DNA from 3 places in the Cupriavidus sp. Met-2 genome. Region 1 is predicted to be linked to each of the others. Evidence: predicted binding sites of a transcription regulator. Region 1 holds the regulator's gene; each other region holds the start of a gene.
The links. The regulator LexA, encoded in region 1, represses DNA repair genes until DNA is damaged. The targets are predictions, from matches to a motif close to ACTGTATNNNNATACAGT.

Region 1 (4,357 bases):
GTGAAAGACCAGTGTCCTGCTGTTGCGGTGCTTGCGGGCCAGAAAGCCTTCGCAATCGAGCAGCGTATCGAGCGGAAACCGCTCAAGCTGCTGGCCAACGGCGCCAATGCCCATGGCCACGATTGCGAACTCCACCTGCCGGGGCGTTTCCGCCTCCAGTGTCTCGCCGGCATGCTGCAGAATGCAGTTGACGACGGGCACTCCAGCCGGCGTATAGCGCAGCGCCTCTCGCTCGACGAGCGTGGCGGTCAGCCGAAGCTGGTTCACCGCAACAATGCAGTCCGCTCTCAGGCGGGCTGGCCTTCCGTGGTCGTTTGCGCGGCCTTGCGGGCTTCTTCGCGCTGCACTTCCTTCATCATCGGCGAAGGAGCAGTCTCGGCCTTCTTGGTCTGAACGATCAGGTGACGCAGCACAGCGTCGTTGAACTTGAACGCGTGTTCGAGTTCAGCCAGCGTGTCCTTGCCGCATTCGATGTTCAGGCAAACGTAGTGAGCCTTGGCCAGCTTCTGGATCATGTAGGCCATTTGACGACGGCCCCAGTCTTCCACGCGGTGAATCTGGCCGTTTTGCGACGTGACGAGCTGCTTGTAACGCTCGATCATCGCCGGCACTTGTTCGCTCTGGTCCGGATGGACGATAAATACGATTTCGTAATGACGCATTGACGCTCCTTTTGGGATGAGCCACCCGGGCGTCACGTCCGGTGCGGCAAGGTTGAGTAGCCCGCGAGTATAGCCCGGAAAGGGGCCTTCCCGCAAGGATTCGGCACCCGGCCTGTCTCAGTACCGCTCGAAGAGCGCCTGAAGCCGGGCCGCATCGCGCCCCAGCGAAGGGTCGCCGGCCAACGCCAGCAGCAGCAGCACGCGCGCTTTGTAGGGATTGAGGTCGCCCGCCGAGACAAATACGCCACCTGCCGGTCGCGGCGGTGCGGGGATTGCCACATGACCAGCACCGGTACGCGAGCTTCGAGCCACCGCAACGCCACATGCCGCAGCATCGACCAGCGCGGCCGTCAGCGTTTCGTGCACGGAACCGTTGCCGGCCGCGGCCACGACAAACCCGAGCACGCCGGCGGCCACCATCGCATCGATACCGACCCTCCCCGGCTGCGCGTAGCTGGCGACGATCTCCACCAACGGCCATGCAGCGGGCACCGGCAAGCGCGGCGCCTGATCAGGACCCGGGGTGCGCGAGAAATGGACATAGGTGTCCTGCACAAAACCCAGCGGACCGGCAACTGGCGAATGGAAAGCATCGACAGCCGACGTATGCGCCTTGACGACATCACGCGCGGCATGAATCTGCTGATTCAGCACCACGAGCGCACCTTTGCCAACTGCCACCGGGCTTGCCGCCACGCGCACCGCATCGAGCAGGTTCAGCGGCCCGTCAGCGGAAAGCGACGTCGATGGGCGCATGGCCGCCGTCATCACGACAGGCAACGGGCAAGCCTGTGTCAGATGCAGGAACATCGCCGTCTCTTCCAGCGTGTCAGTGCCATGTGTGATCACGATCCCGGCGACATCGTCCTGCGCGGACCAATACCCGATTCGCGCGGCAAGCATCCGCCAGAGATCGAACATCATGTCCTTGCTGTCCACCTGCGCCACCTGCTCCGCCTCGACTCGCGCCACATCGGCCAGCGCGGGCACTGCCTGTACAAGTTGCGATACGGGCACTGTCGCAGCCTGATAGTGCGCGCTACTGGCAGGATTTGCGGACGAACCGGCGATGGTGCCACCAGTCGCGAGCACAACGATACGAGGCAGGAGTACGGACATGGACGGGGTTGACGGAGCTTGTAGGCGGGCCGATTGTAACTGCGCGAACGCCTGGCCGAACCCGTGACAAACCCGTGGGCCTCACCCCACAGAACTACTCGTGTTGAGCCGGCTGCGCAAAATGTGCTTGCACTTCACCCGATACTGTATAAAATCACAGCATACTGTTTAAACATACAGTGCTTCGGCACAAGACCTGCGACCCATGGCGACCCTGACACCCCGGCAGCAGCAGATTTTCGACCTGATCCGCGACACGATCCGCAACACGGGCTTTCCGCCCACTCGTGCCGAGATCGCCGCCGAATTCGGCTTCTCCTCCCCCAATTCGGCCGAGGAACACCTGCGGGCTCTGGCGCGCAAGGGTGTGATCGAGCTGACACCGGGCGCGTCGCGAGGCATTCGTCTGAAGGTGACGCGTAGCGACTCTGAACGACCCGATCAGTTTTCGTTACCGATGGCGGGCGTGCTGCAACTGACATTGCCACTAGTCGGTCGCGTCGCAGCTGGCAGCCCGATTCTGGCTGCCGAGCATATCGACCGGCAGTATCAAGTCGATGCCTCTGTCTTTGACGAGCGCCCCGACTATCTACTCCGCGTTCGCGGCCTGAGCATGCGCGACGCCGGCATTCTGGATGGCGACCTGCTTGCCGTGAAGAAAGCCAGCGAAGCCGCGAACGGCAAGGTTGTCGTCGCCCGTCTGGGCGATGACGTCACCGTCAAACGTTTGAAGAAACGCGGCGACACGATCGAGTTGATCGCCGAGAACCCCGACTTCCAGAACATCGTCCTGCATGCAGGACGTGACGAGTTCTCCCTGGAGGGTATCGCAGTTGGCCTGATCAGATCTTCAGGCTTCTGACTCTCCGGACCCAGGCAGCTGGCCACCTGCCCCGGTCACCCGCTTTTGCTTTGCCAACGCCGCCCCGTCCTTTACGGACGACGGGTGCGGACTTCTGCTGAACGCAAATTACGAGGTGTTGCCATGCTGCAATCCGAATCCGTCGCATCCCGCCGTCCGGTCAAGCCGGTCCCCTTCCGCCAGATCAAGGGCGTTCGCGTCTACCAGGGCACCCATCGCCGCACCATGGTCGGCAATATGGCCGCCATCTGCCGAATGCTCGAGCTTGCGGAACCGTCCTCGAAAACTCTTGACTGAGGCAGCCAGTTCTCTGCTGTCACCATGCACTGCAGCGTATTGCATGTACCGGCGATGATGGACCCGGGACCCGACGCTAATCGGGACCCGACCATCATCAATCTGACTCGACATCAATCGGCCAACGGCGCACCGAACCAATCGGAGGCGAGGTCTGCCTCAAAGGCAGCCAGCCAGGTCGCAGCCCCACCGGCGCCTCCTTTGTATTTCTGTAACTGGCCGCCGACCACGCGTTCGACAGTCACCATATCCGCAGCGCTCTCCCCCGGATTGAGCACGTTCGCAACCGCGAATTCGAAATCGTCTGGGACGAATCCGTGCCTGGCGCAAATGGACTCCAAAGCCTCCCGCACATCGGGAGAGAGTTCGTGAAATCTGAGCGTCATGCTCTCCTCCGTAGCATCTGCAATTCCTGATCTTTACAGATTACTTGCCCGATTTCGCGACGTCGCGCATTTTCCTGGCCATTCGTAGTTCTTTGGGCCAATGAAAATTTCTCGCTCTCCGGCTAGGGTAACAACCGAGAACGTCGATCGTGGCGGAAAGCGCCAACCCGGCATGGTTTTGCCCCATTCGATCCGACGATGACGAAAGGTTGAAGCCTTTCGTCCCTCCCACACCCCTATACCGCTCAGCACCTTCAGGAGATGCACGATGGCCAAGCACGATACGTCAAGGCTCGCCAGCCTGTCGCCTTTCGAACTCAAGGACGAACTCATCAAGTTGGCAGGAAGCGTATCGAATCGCCTGATGCTAAATGCCGGGCGAGGTAATCCGAATTTTCTGGCAACCATCCCGCGACATGGCTTCTGGCAGCTCGGCCAGTTCGCCATGATCGAATCGGAAAGGTCATTTTCGTATTTGCCAGAAGGTGTCGGCGGTTTTCCGCGACGCGCAGGTATCGAGGAGCGGTTCGACCTTTATGCCCGCGTGCACAAGGACGTTCCTGGCGTCAAATTCCTGACCGGCGCCGTATCGTATGTGCGCGACCAGCTTGGTCTGGATGGCGGTGATTTCCTGTACGAAATGTGCGAAGGGATCCTGGCCTGTAACTATCCTGTTCCCGACCGGATGCTCCGACTGAGCGAGAAGATCGTCAAGCAGTACATCCGCAAGGAAATGATTGGCGCGCATCCGTTCCTGGGCGATTTCGACCTGTACGCCGTAGAAGGCGGAACCGCCGCGATGACGTACCTCTTCAATTCGCTGAAGGTCAATCATCTGCTCAATCCCGGTGACACGATCGCACTGGGAATGCCGATCTTCACGCCGTATATCGAAATTCCGGAACTGGCCGAATACCACCTGACAGAAGTTTCGATCGATGCCGATCCCGCAGGTGGATGGCAGTACCCGAAGAAGGAACTCGACAAGCTGCGAGATCCCAAGGTTAAGGCGTTTTTCCTGGTGAACCCCA
Region 2 (4,357 bases), on a different contig from region 1:
TTGGTCTCTTCCGGCGGCGCGCGGCGCAGCGTCACGTGGAACCGGGCGCCGGCCAGGCGAGGCTCGGTCTGGTACACGTTGTCGTCGATGGATATTTCGCCGCCGTGCTGCTGCACGATCTCGCGCACGATGGCCAGCCCCAGTCCGCTGCCTTCGGTGTTGGTGCCGAGCACACGATAGAAACGCTCCATCACGCGTCCGCGCTCGCTCGGGGGGATGCCCGGCCCCGTGTCTTCCACATCGAGATACGCGAACGGTTCGAATGCATCGGCGATGACGCGTACCGTGGCATGCCCGCCGGGCGGCGTGTAGCGAATGGCGTTGTCGACGAGGTTGTTGAGCATCTCCGTCAGCATCACGCGATTGCCCGTGACCATCACGGGATGCTCGTCGCCTTCCAGGCCAAGGTCGATCTGCCGCGCCCATGCCTGGGGCAGCAGATCCTTGACCACGTCGCGCGCCAGGGCGGTCAGGTTCACCGGCGTCATGCCGCCTACCCCTGCCAGATTCTCCATGCGTGCCAGCGACAGCAACTGGGTGACCAGATGCGCGGTGCGCTTGGAGCTGCCGGCGATCTGCGCCAGCGACCGATGCAGTTCCTCCGGTGATTGCTCTCGCTGGGCCAGTTCCGCCTGCATACGCAGACCCGCGAGCGGTGTCTTCATCTGGTGTGCGGCATCGGCAATGAAGCGTTTCTGTGTCTGCACCGACTGCTCGAGTTGCGACAGCAAGTCGTTGAACGATGCTACCAGCGGCGTGATTTCCTGCGGCGCCGCGCGCTCGTCGATCGGGCTCGTGTCGCCGGGATTGCGCGCACGGATGCGCTGCTGGATCGCGGTCAGCGGTGCCAGCCCGCGCGTGAGGCCAAACCACACCAGCACCACCGCGAGCGGCAGGATCACGAACTGCGGCAGGATGACGCCCTTGATGATTTCATTGGCCAGCCGCGCGCGCTTGTCCAGCGTCTCGGCCACCTGCACCAGCACGGGCTGGGCGCCGCTGATGTTTTTCAGTTCAACGTAGGTATAGGCGACACGCACATCGTTGCCGGCCACGCGATCGTCGCGCAGCGATACCAGCCCGGCATGTCCCTCTTCGTCCTCGGACGGAAGCGGCAGGTCGTGATCGCCGGCCACGTACTCGCCGTGCTTGCCTACCACCTGGTAGTAGATATTGTCGGTCTCGTCGGCGCGCAGGATTTCCCGCGCGGACAGTGGAAGCTGCAGCGTGACGCGGCCGTTGACCTCGCGCACCTGCTGCGACAGCACGATGGCGCTTGCTTCGAGCGCGCGGTCGAACGGCCCGTTTGCAATCGACTTGGCGACGAGGTATGTGACGGCGATGCTCATCGGCCAGAGCAGCAGAAGCGGTGCCAGCATCCAGTCGAGAATCTCGCCAAACAGCGAGCGGGGCGCAGGGTGCGCCGAGGTTTCCTCGAGGTGTGGCAGGGCGTCGGCCAGCGCCTGGTCTTCGGCCGCGGCATCGGCCAGCGTGGGCCGGGTGGGGTCCGTCGCGCGTGCGGGGCCCGCGGCGGAACGGCGTCGCCACGGCAGTCGCAGCAGGCTCATGCGCGATCAGCCCCCGTGGTGTCAGCCATGCGCGGCCACGGCCGGCTGGTATTTCTCGAGGCAGTAGCCCAGCCCGCGCACCGTGGCGATGCGGATGCCGCCAACCTCGATCTTTTTGCGCAGGCGGTGTACATACACCTCGATTGCGTTATTGCTGACTTCCTCGCCCCATTCGCACAGGTGATCGACGAGCTGCTCCTTCGATACGAGCCGCCCGCTGCGCGTGAGCAGGATTTCGAGCAGACCGACCTCTCGCGCGGAGAGATCCAGCATCTGTTCATTGAGATAGGCGATGCGGCCGACCTGATCGAACGCGAGCGGCCCGTGGCGCATCAGCGTGGCGCCACCGCCCGCGCCACGGCGCACCAGCGCGCGCACCCGGGCCTCGAGTTCGGACAGCGCGAACGGCTTGGCCATGTAGTCGTCGGCGCCGAGGTCCAGCCCCTTCACGCGTTCGTCGACGCTGTCGGCTGCAGTCAGAATCAGCACGGGCACCATGGCGCTGCGCGCGCGCAGCCGCTTGAGTACCTCGAGCCCCGACATGCGGGGCAGGCCGAGATCGAGGATCAGCAGGTCGAACGACTGTGTGGACAGGGCCGAATCGGCTTCCACGCCATTCGCAACGTGATCGACGGCATAGCCGGACTGGCGCAGCGAGCGCGTCAGCCCGTCTGCCAGCACATCGTCATCTTCGGCGATAAGAATCCGCATGATTGTCTCCACCTCGTGGCCGGCCACAGCCGGCCGCCGGCCGCGGTGCCGGTGGGGCTTGCCAAGCATACTGTTTTTTTATACAGTACCCGACATTCCGGGCGAGCTACCATGAAAGGTGATCGCACCATGCCGGGTTGGGCGTCGTGGCCTGGAGAATCCATCCCGGAAAAGGGCTTTGGGTTCAGGGCGTCGCGCCGTATGCGGCCTATTTATACACCATTGACTGAAGGACGACCATGGACGACAAGAAGGCCGGCGCCGGCGTGAGCGCTGAGAAGCAGAAGGCGCTTGCCGCCGCGCTCTCCCAGATTGAGAAGCAGTTTGGCAAGGGCTCGATCATGCGCCTGGGCGATGGCGAAATCGAACAGGACATCCAGGTAGTGTCCACCGGCTCGCTGGGGCTGGACATCGCGCTGGGCGTGGGTGGCCTGCCGCGCGGCCGCGTGGTCGAGATCTACGGTCCGGAATCGTCCGGCAAGACCACGCTGACGCTGCAGGTGGTGGCCGAAATGCAGAAGCTGGGCGGCACCTGCGCGTTCATCGACGCCGAGCACGCCCTGGATGTCCAATATGCTGGCAAGCTCGGCGTGGACGTCGGCAATCTGCTGATCTCCCAGCCCGATACCGGCGAGCAGGCCCTGGAAATCACCGACGCGCTGGTGCGCTCGGGTTCGATCGACCTGATCGTGATCGACTCGGTGGCCGCTCTGGTGCCAAAGGCAGAAATCGAGGGCGAAATGGGCGATTCGCTGCCCGGCCTGCAGGCCCGCCTGATGAGCCAGGCGCTGCGCAAGCTGACCGGCACGATCAAGCGCACGAACTGCCTGGTGATCTTCATCAACCAGATCCGTATGAAGATCGGTGTGATGTTTGGTTCTCCCGAAACCACCACCGGCGGTAACGCGCTGAAGTTCTACGCCTCGGTGCGCCTGGACATCCGCCGTATCGGCTCGATCAAGAAGGGCGACGAAGTCGTCGGCAACGAGACCAAGGTCAAGGTGGTCAAGAACAAGGTGTCACCTCCGTTCCGCGAGGCGTTCTTCGACATCCTCTATGGCCAGGGCATCTCGCGCCAGGGTGAAATCATCGACCTGGGCGTGGACGCCAAGATCGTTGAGAAGGCCGGCGCCTGGTACAGCTACAACGGCGAGAAGATCGGCCAGGGCAAGGACAACGCACGCGAGTATCTGCGCGAGAACCCGGACATCGCCGACGAGATCGAGAACAAGGTGCGTCTGGCGCTGGGCGTGGCGCCGCTGAACACCGTGGCGGGCGCGCCAGCAGAGGTCGAAGGCTGAGCCTGACGTCGCTGCTTGACGAAAGCCGTCGCATACTTGTGCGGCGGCTTTTTTGTTTTCACCCCGGTTTCCCGTATCGCGCAGCGCCGACTGCCGGCTTCCTCGTTATCAGCCGAATGCCCCGTCCCCCCCTCTCACTGAAAGCCCGTGCCGTCGGCTACCTTTCCCGTCGGGAGCACAGCCGGGCCGAACTCGCGCGCAAGCTGGCGCCTCATGCCGAGTCGGCCGAGGAGGTGGAGGCTCTGCTCGATGTGCTCGAACGCGACAACTGGCTGTCCAATGAGCGGTTCGTCGATAGCCTTGTTCACCGCCGGGCCAGTCGTTACGGCGCGGCGCGTGTACTGCAGGAAGCCAAGACGCACCAACTCGGCAATGATCAGCTACGCGATCTGCAGGACCGCCTGCGCGATTCCGAGCTGGATCGCGCACGCGAAGTTTGGCGCAAGCGTTTCGGTGTTCCGCCGGACTCGCCGGAGGCCCGCGCCAAGCAAATCCGGTTCATGATGGCGCGCGGATTTTCCCGATCGGTGGTGGGCAAGATCATCCGCGGGGCCGAGGACGAAGGCATGGACGACTTGGGGGAATGACGAGGTATGCGGGCAGCCGCATACCTGTGTACGCATGAGGGGTATTCGTGAGAAGTCGGCGTAGTCGTCGTACCACTGATGCATCGCAGCGAGGGGTCACGCGGACACCGGCCAGGCGTTGCGCAGGTTGGGTTTGCCGGGATCGTCGCTGCAACAATTGCGTGCGGACAGTTCGTTGCGCAGGATGTAT
Region 3 (4,357 bases), on a different contig from region 1:
GGAACTGACGGACGGCAAGTTCAATATCAAGGTATTTGCCGCAGGTGAAATCGTGCCGGGCCTGCAGGTGCTGGACGCCGTGCAGAACCAGACCGTGCAGATCGGCCATACCGCCGGCTATTACTACTTCGGCAAGAACCCGACGCTGTGCTTCGACACGACGATTCCGTTCGGCCTGACCGCGCGCCAGCAGAACGCCTGGATGCTGCAGGGTAACGGCATGAAACTGATGCGCGAGTTCTTTAAGGAATACAACGTCGTCAACTTCCTCGGCGGCAACACCAATGCGCAGATGGGTGGCTGGTTCCGCAAGGAAATCAAGAGCGTGGCGGATCTGCAGGGTTTGAAGTACCGCATCGCCGGGTTTGCTGGCGTGGTGCTGTCGCGCCTGGGCGTGGTGCCGCAGCAGATCGCCGGTGGCGATATCTACCCGGCGCTGGAAAAGGGCACGATCGACGCAGCCGAATGGGTGGGCCCGTACGACGACGAGAAGCTCGGCTTCTACAAGGTGGCGCCGTACTACTACTACCCGGGATGGTGGGAAGGCAGCGCTCAGCTCTCGTTCTATGCGTCGGCACCCGAGTTCGAGAAGCTGCCCGCGCTGTACAAGCGCGCGCTGGAAACGGCCACCATCGAGGCCCACACGAACATGATGGCGAAGTACGACACCGTGAACCCGCAGGCGCTGGCCCGTCTGCTGGAAAACGGCGTGAAGCTGCGTCCGTTCTCGAAGGAAATCATGGAAGCCTGCTTCAAGGCCACCCAGGAAGCCTACGCGGACGAAAGCGCCAAGAACCCGTCGTTCAAGAAGATCTTCGACGACTGGCGCGTGTTCCGTAACAACGAAGCCGCGTGGTTCAACGTGGCCGAGCAGGCATTCTCGCAGTTCAGCTTCGCCCGCAAGCTGTAAGCCACAAACGCCCCTCTCCCGCGAGGAGAGGGGCGAGTGGAGAGGGCCGGCACTTTATCCGCTTGCCACGCCCGAAAGGCGCTCACACGCGCTTTCTCCCGCCCCGGTAGAATCCGCCCACAACCGGACATCTACCCGGGACATTTCCCCATGCAACTCGGCATCTTCTACGCGCTGCTCGCGTACATCATCTGGGGCCTGCTGCCCCTCTACATCAAATCCCTGCACGGCGTTGCGCCGCTGGAAATCCTGCTGCATCGCATGGTGTGGTCGCTCGTGTTTCTCGGAGCGATCCTGCTGTGGCGCCGGCATTTCGGCTGGCTTCGCGAGGTGGCGGCCAATCCACGCCTGGCGCTCAATTTCGGAGCCAGTGCGGCCCTGCTCTGCTGCAACTGGTTCCTTTATATCTGGGCCGTTTCCGCCGATCGGGTGGTCGACGCCAGCCTGGGCTACTTCATCAATCCCCTGTTCAGCGTGCTGCTTGGCGTGTTGCTGCTGCACGAGCGGCTGCGCCCCGTGCAATGGCTATCGATCGCGATTGCCGCGGCCGGGGTGATCTGGCTCACGGTGACGGCTGGGCAGTTGCCGTGGATCGCGCTCGGTCTGGCGGCATCGTTCGGCGGGTATGGACTGTTGCGCAAGACCGGTGCCCTGGGGGCGCTGGAAGGGTTGTCACTGGAAACACTACTGCTGTTTCCGTTTGCCGCCGCCGCGCTCGCCTTTCTGTTTCTGACGGGTCAGGACACCACGCGCGCCGCAGCACCGGGTACGCAGGTGCTGCTGGTGATGGCCGGTCCGATTACCGCCGTGCCACTGCTGTTCTTCGCGGCAGGCGCACGGCGCATTCCGCTGTCGCTGCTCGGGCTGCTGCAGTACGCCGGCCCGACACTGCAACTGGCGCTCGGCATCTGGCTGTACCACGAGCCGTTTCCGCCGCAAAAGCAGATTGGCTATGCGCTGATCTGGGTATCTCTGGCTATCTACGCTGCTGAAGGCCTACTTGTCAGCAAACTGCTGCAGCGGAAAACTATTAGTATTAAGAATGAAATCAGCGAAAGAACATAAAGATCAATCTATTAAGTAAATAATTTGCGAGAGAGCCAGCTGACAGGCCCTCCGCAAAATCCGGGCGCGGCACTATACTGTACGTTTATACAGTACACGATTTTCCCCTTCGTCCATGTCCTCATCCGCACGGCGCATCGCCCATCTCGACATGGATGCCTTCTATGCGTCCGTCGAACTGTTGCGCTACCCGGATCTGCGCGGCCAGGCCGTCGTGATCGGGGGTGGTCGCAACGCCGTGCCCGAGGTCCTGCCCGATGGCACGCGCCGTTATGCGCGTCTGCGCGATTACGCCGGACGCGGCGTCGTGACCACATCCACCTACGAGGCCCGCGCGCTTGGCGTGTTTTCCGCCATGGGGATGATGAAGGCTGCCAAGCTGGCACCCGACGCGATCCTGTTGCCGACGGACTTCGACGCCTACCGGCGTTACTCCGGGTTGTTCAAGGCTGCAGTCAGATCATTCACGGAACAAATAGAAGATCGCGGAATCGATGAGATATATATCGATCTGACTGATATCGATGGTGAGGCGCGCGATGTGGCGGCCCGTATCAAGGCCGCCGTGAACGCCGCCACCGGGCTGACCTGTTCGATCTGCGTGGCGCCAAACAAGCTGCTGGCCAAGATCGGTTCCGAACTCGACAAGCCCGATGGCCTGACGATCCTGACACCGGCCGATATCCCGACACGAATCTGGCCGCTGGCAGCCCGCAAGGTCAATGGCATCGGCCCCAAGGCGGCGGAGAAGCTGGCGGCTATCGGCATCGAGACCGTGGGGCAACTGGCGGAGGCCGACACCGCGCTGCTGCAGGCCCATTTCGGCCGCAATTACGCAAGCTGGCTGGCCGAAGTGGCGAATGGGCGCGACGAGCGGCAGGTCGTGGTCAGCTCCGAACCCAAGTCGATGAGCCGCGAAACCACGTTCGAGCGTGATCTGCATCCGCGCGGCGATCGTCCGGTACTGTCCGAGCAATTCACCCGGCTTTGCATGCGCGTGGCCGAAGATCTGCGGCGCAAGGGCTACGTGGGGCGCACCGTCGGCATCAAGCTGCGTTTCGACGACTTCCACACCGTTACGCGCGACCTGACGCTGACCGCCCACACCGCGGACGGCGCGACGATCCGGCATGGCGCCACCGAGTGCCTCAAGCGTATCCCGCTGGAACGACGCATCCGGCTGCTCGGCGTACGCGTCAGCGCGCTGATCCCGGCCGCCGATCAGGGCGATGACCCCGCGCCGGTCCAGGAGGAATTGCGCTTCGATGCCGAGCCGGATTCCCCGGTTTTCCGTTGAAGCGGGTTTGAATCCCCTGTGTCATACGGGCCTATCTATGTCCCGGTAGAATCGGCGGCCATGACATCCGCCACCGCCCAACGCGCCGACGCCCCTGCCGCCTGGATCACTCCCCTCCTGGCCACCGCGTGCGGCATGATTGTCGCCAACCTCTACTACGCCCAGCCACTGGTCGGTCCGATCGCGCGGGCGCTCGAGCTTTCTCCCGAGATCGCCGGCCTGATCGTCACGCTGATCCAGATCGGCTATTGCGTGGGCCTGCTGCTGCTGGTGCCCTTGGGCGATATCGTCGAGAACCGCAAGCTTGTACTGGCGCTGATCGCCGGCTGTGCGGTGGCATTGGTCGCGGCAGCGCTGGCTACCCACGCGAGCGTCTTCCTGATCGCTGGATGCGCGATAGGCCTGTGCTCGGTGGCGGTGCAGGTACTGGTGCCGTTCGCGGCACACCTCGCGCCCGAACATGCGCGCGGCCGCGCCGTCGGCAACGTGACCAGCGGCCTGCTGATGGGCATCATGCTGGCGCGCCCGGTATCGAGCCTGGTGGCGGACCTGTTCGGCTGGCATACGATCTTCGCCGCGTCGGCCGTGGCCATGGTGCTGCTTGGCGTGGTGCTGTCGCGCAAGCTGCCGCAGCGCCAGCCGGTGCCCGGCGTGAACTATGTCGAGATGCTTGGTTCGATGGGGCACCTGTTGCGCACGCAGCCGGTGCTGCGGCGGCGCGCGATGTACCAGGCGAGCATGTTCGGCGTATTCAGCCTGTTCTGGACCACCACGCCGCTGTACCTGGCCGGGCCCGCCTTCCATATGTCCCAGACCGGCATCGCCGTGTTCGCGCTCGTGGGCGTGGCCGGCGCGATTGCCGCGCCGATGGCCGGCCGCTATGCCGATCGTGGCCACAGCCGCCAGATGACTGCCATCGCACTGGCGCTGGGCGCAGGCTCCTTCCTGCTGAGCCGCATCGGCGTCGAAGGTTCGCTCATGTCACTGGCGGCCTTGACCGTCGCGGCCGTCGTGCTCGACTTTGCCGTGTCGGCCAACCTGGTGATCGGGCAGCGCGCGATCTTCTCTTTGTCCGCGGAACATCG

Region 2: a site for LexA is predicted at 2,349-2,366, ahead of recA (recombinase RecA). Genes of this name have one in related genera too.
Region 3: a site for LexA is predicted at 2,052-2,069, ahead of dinB (DNA polymerase IV). Genes of this name have one in related genera too.

What each region holds. Positions count from the first base shown of each region.
Region 1 covers NZ_JBBHZL010000002.1:286,565-290,921, forward strand. The annotation lists gene priB (primosomal replication protein N) at 1-267, opposite strand, end outside; gene rpsF (30S ribosomal protein S6) at 288-662, opposite strand; gene WD006_RS06585 (asparaginase) at 780-1,781, opposite strand; gene lexA (transcriptional repressor LexA) at 1,987-2,643, shown strand; gene WD006_RS06595 (hypothetical protein) at 2,767-2,940, shown strand; gene WD006_RS06600 (hypothetical protein) at 3,054-3,326, opposite strand; gene WD006_RS06605 (bifunctional aspartate transaminase/aspartate 4-decarboxylase) at 3,595-4,357, shown strand, end outside.
Region 2 covers NZ_JBBHZL010000001.1:354,828-359,184, forward strand. The annotation lists gene WD006_RS01725 (sensor histidine kinase) at 1-1,568, opposite strand, end outside; gene WD006_RS01730 (response regulator) at 1,590-2,279, opposite strand; gene recA (recombinase RecA) at 2,519-3,580, shown strand; gene recX (recombination regulator RecX) at 3,697-4,167, shown strand.
Region 3 covers NZ_JBBHZL010000008.1:200,936-205,292, forward strand. The annotation lists gene WD006_RS18435 (TRAP transporter substrate-binding protein) at 1-910, shown strand, start outside; gene rarD (EamA family transporter RarD) at 1,061-1,975, shown strand; gene dinB (DNA polymerase IV) at 2,091-3,272, shown strand; gene WD006_RS18450 (MFS transporter) at 3,333-4,357, shown strand, end outside.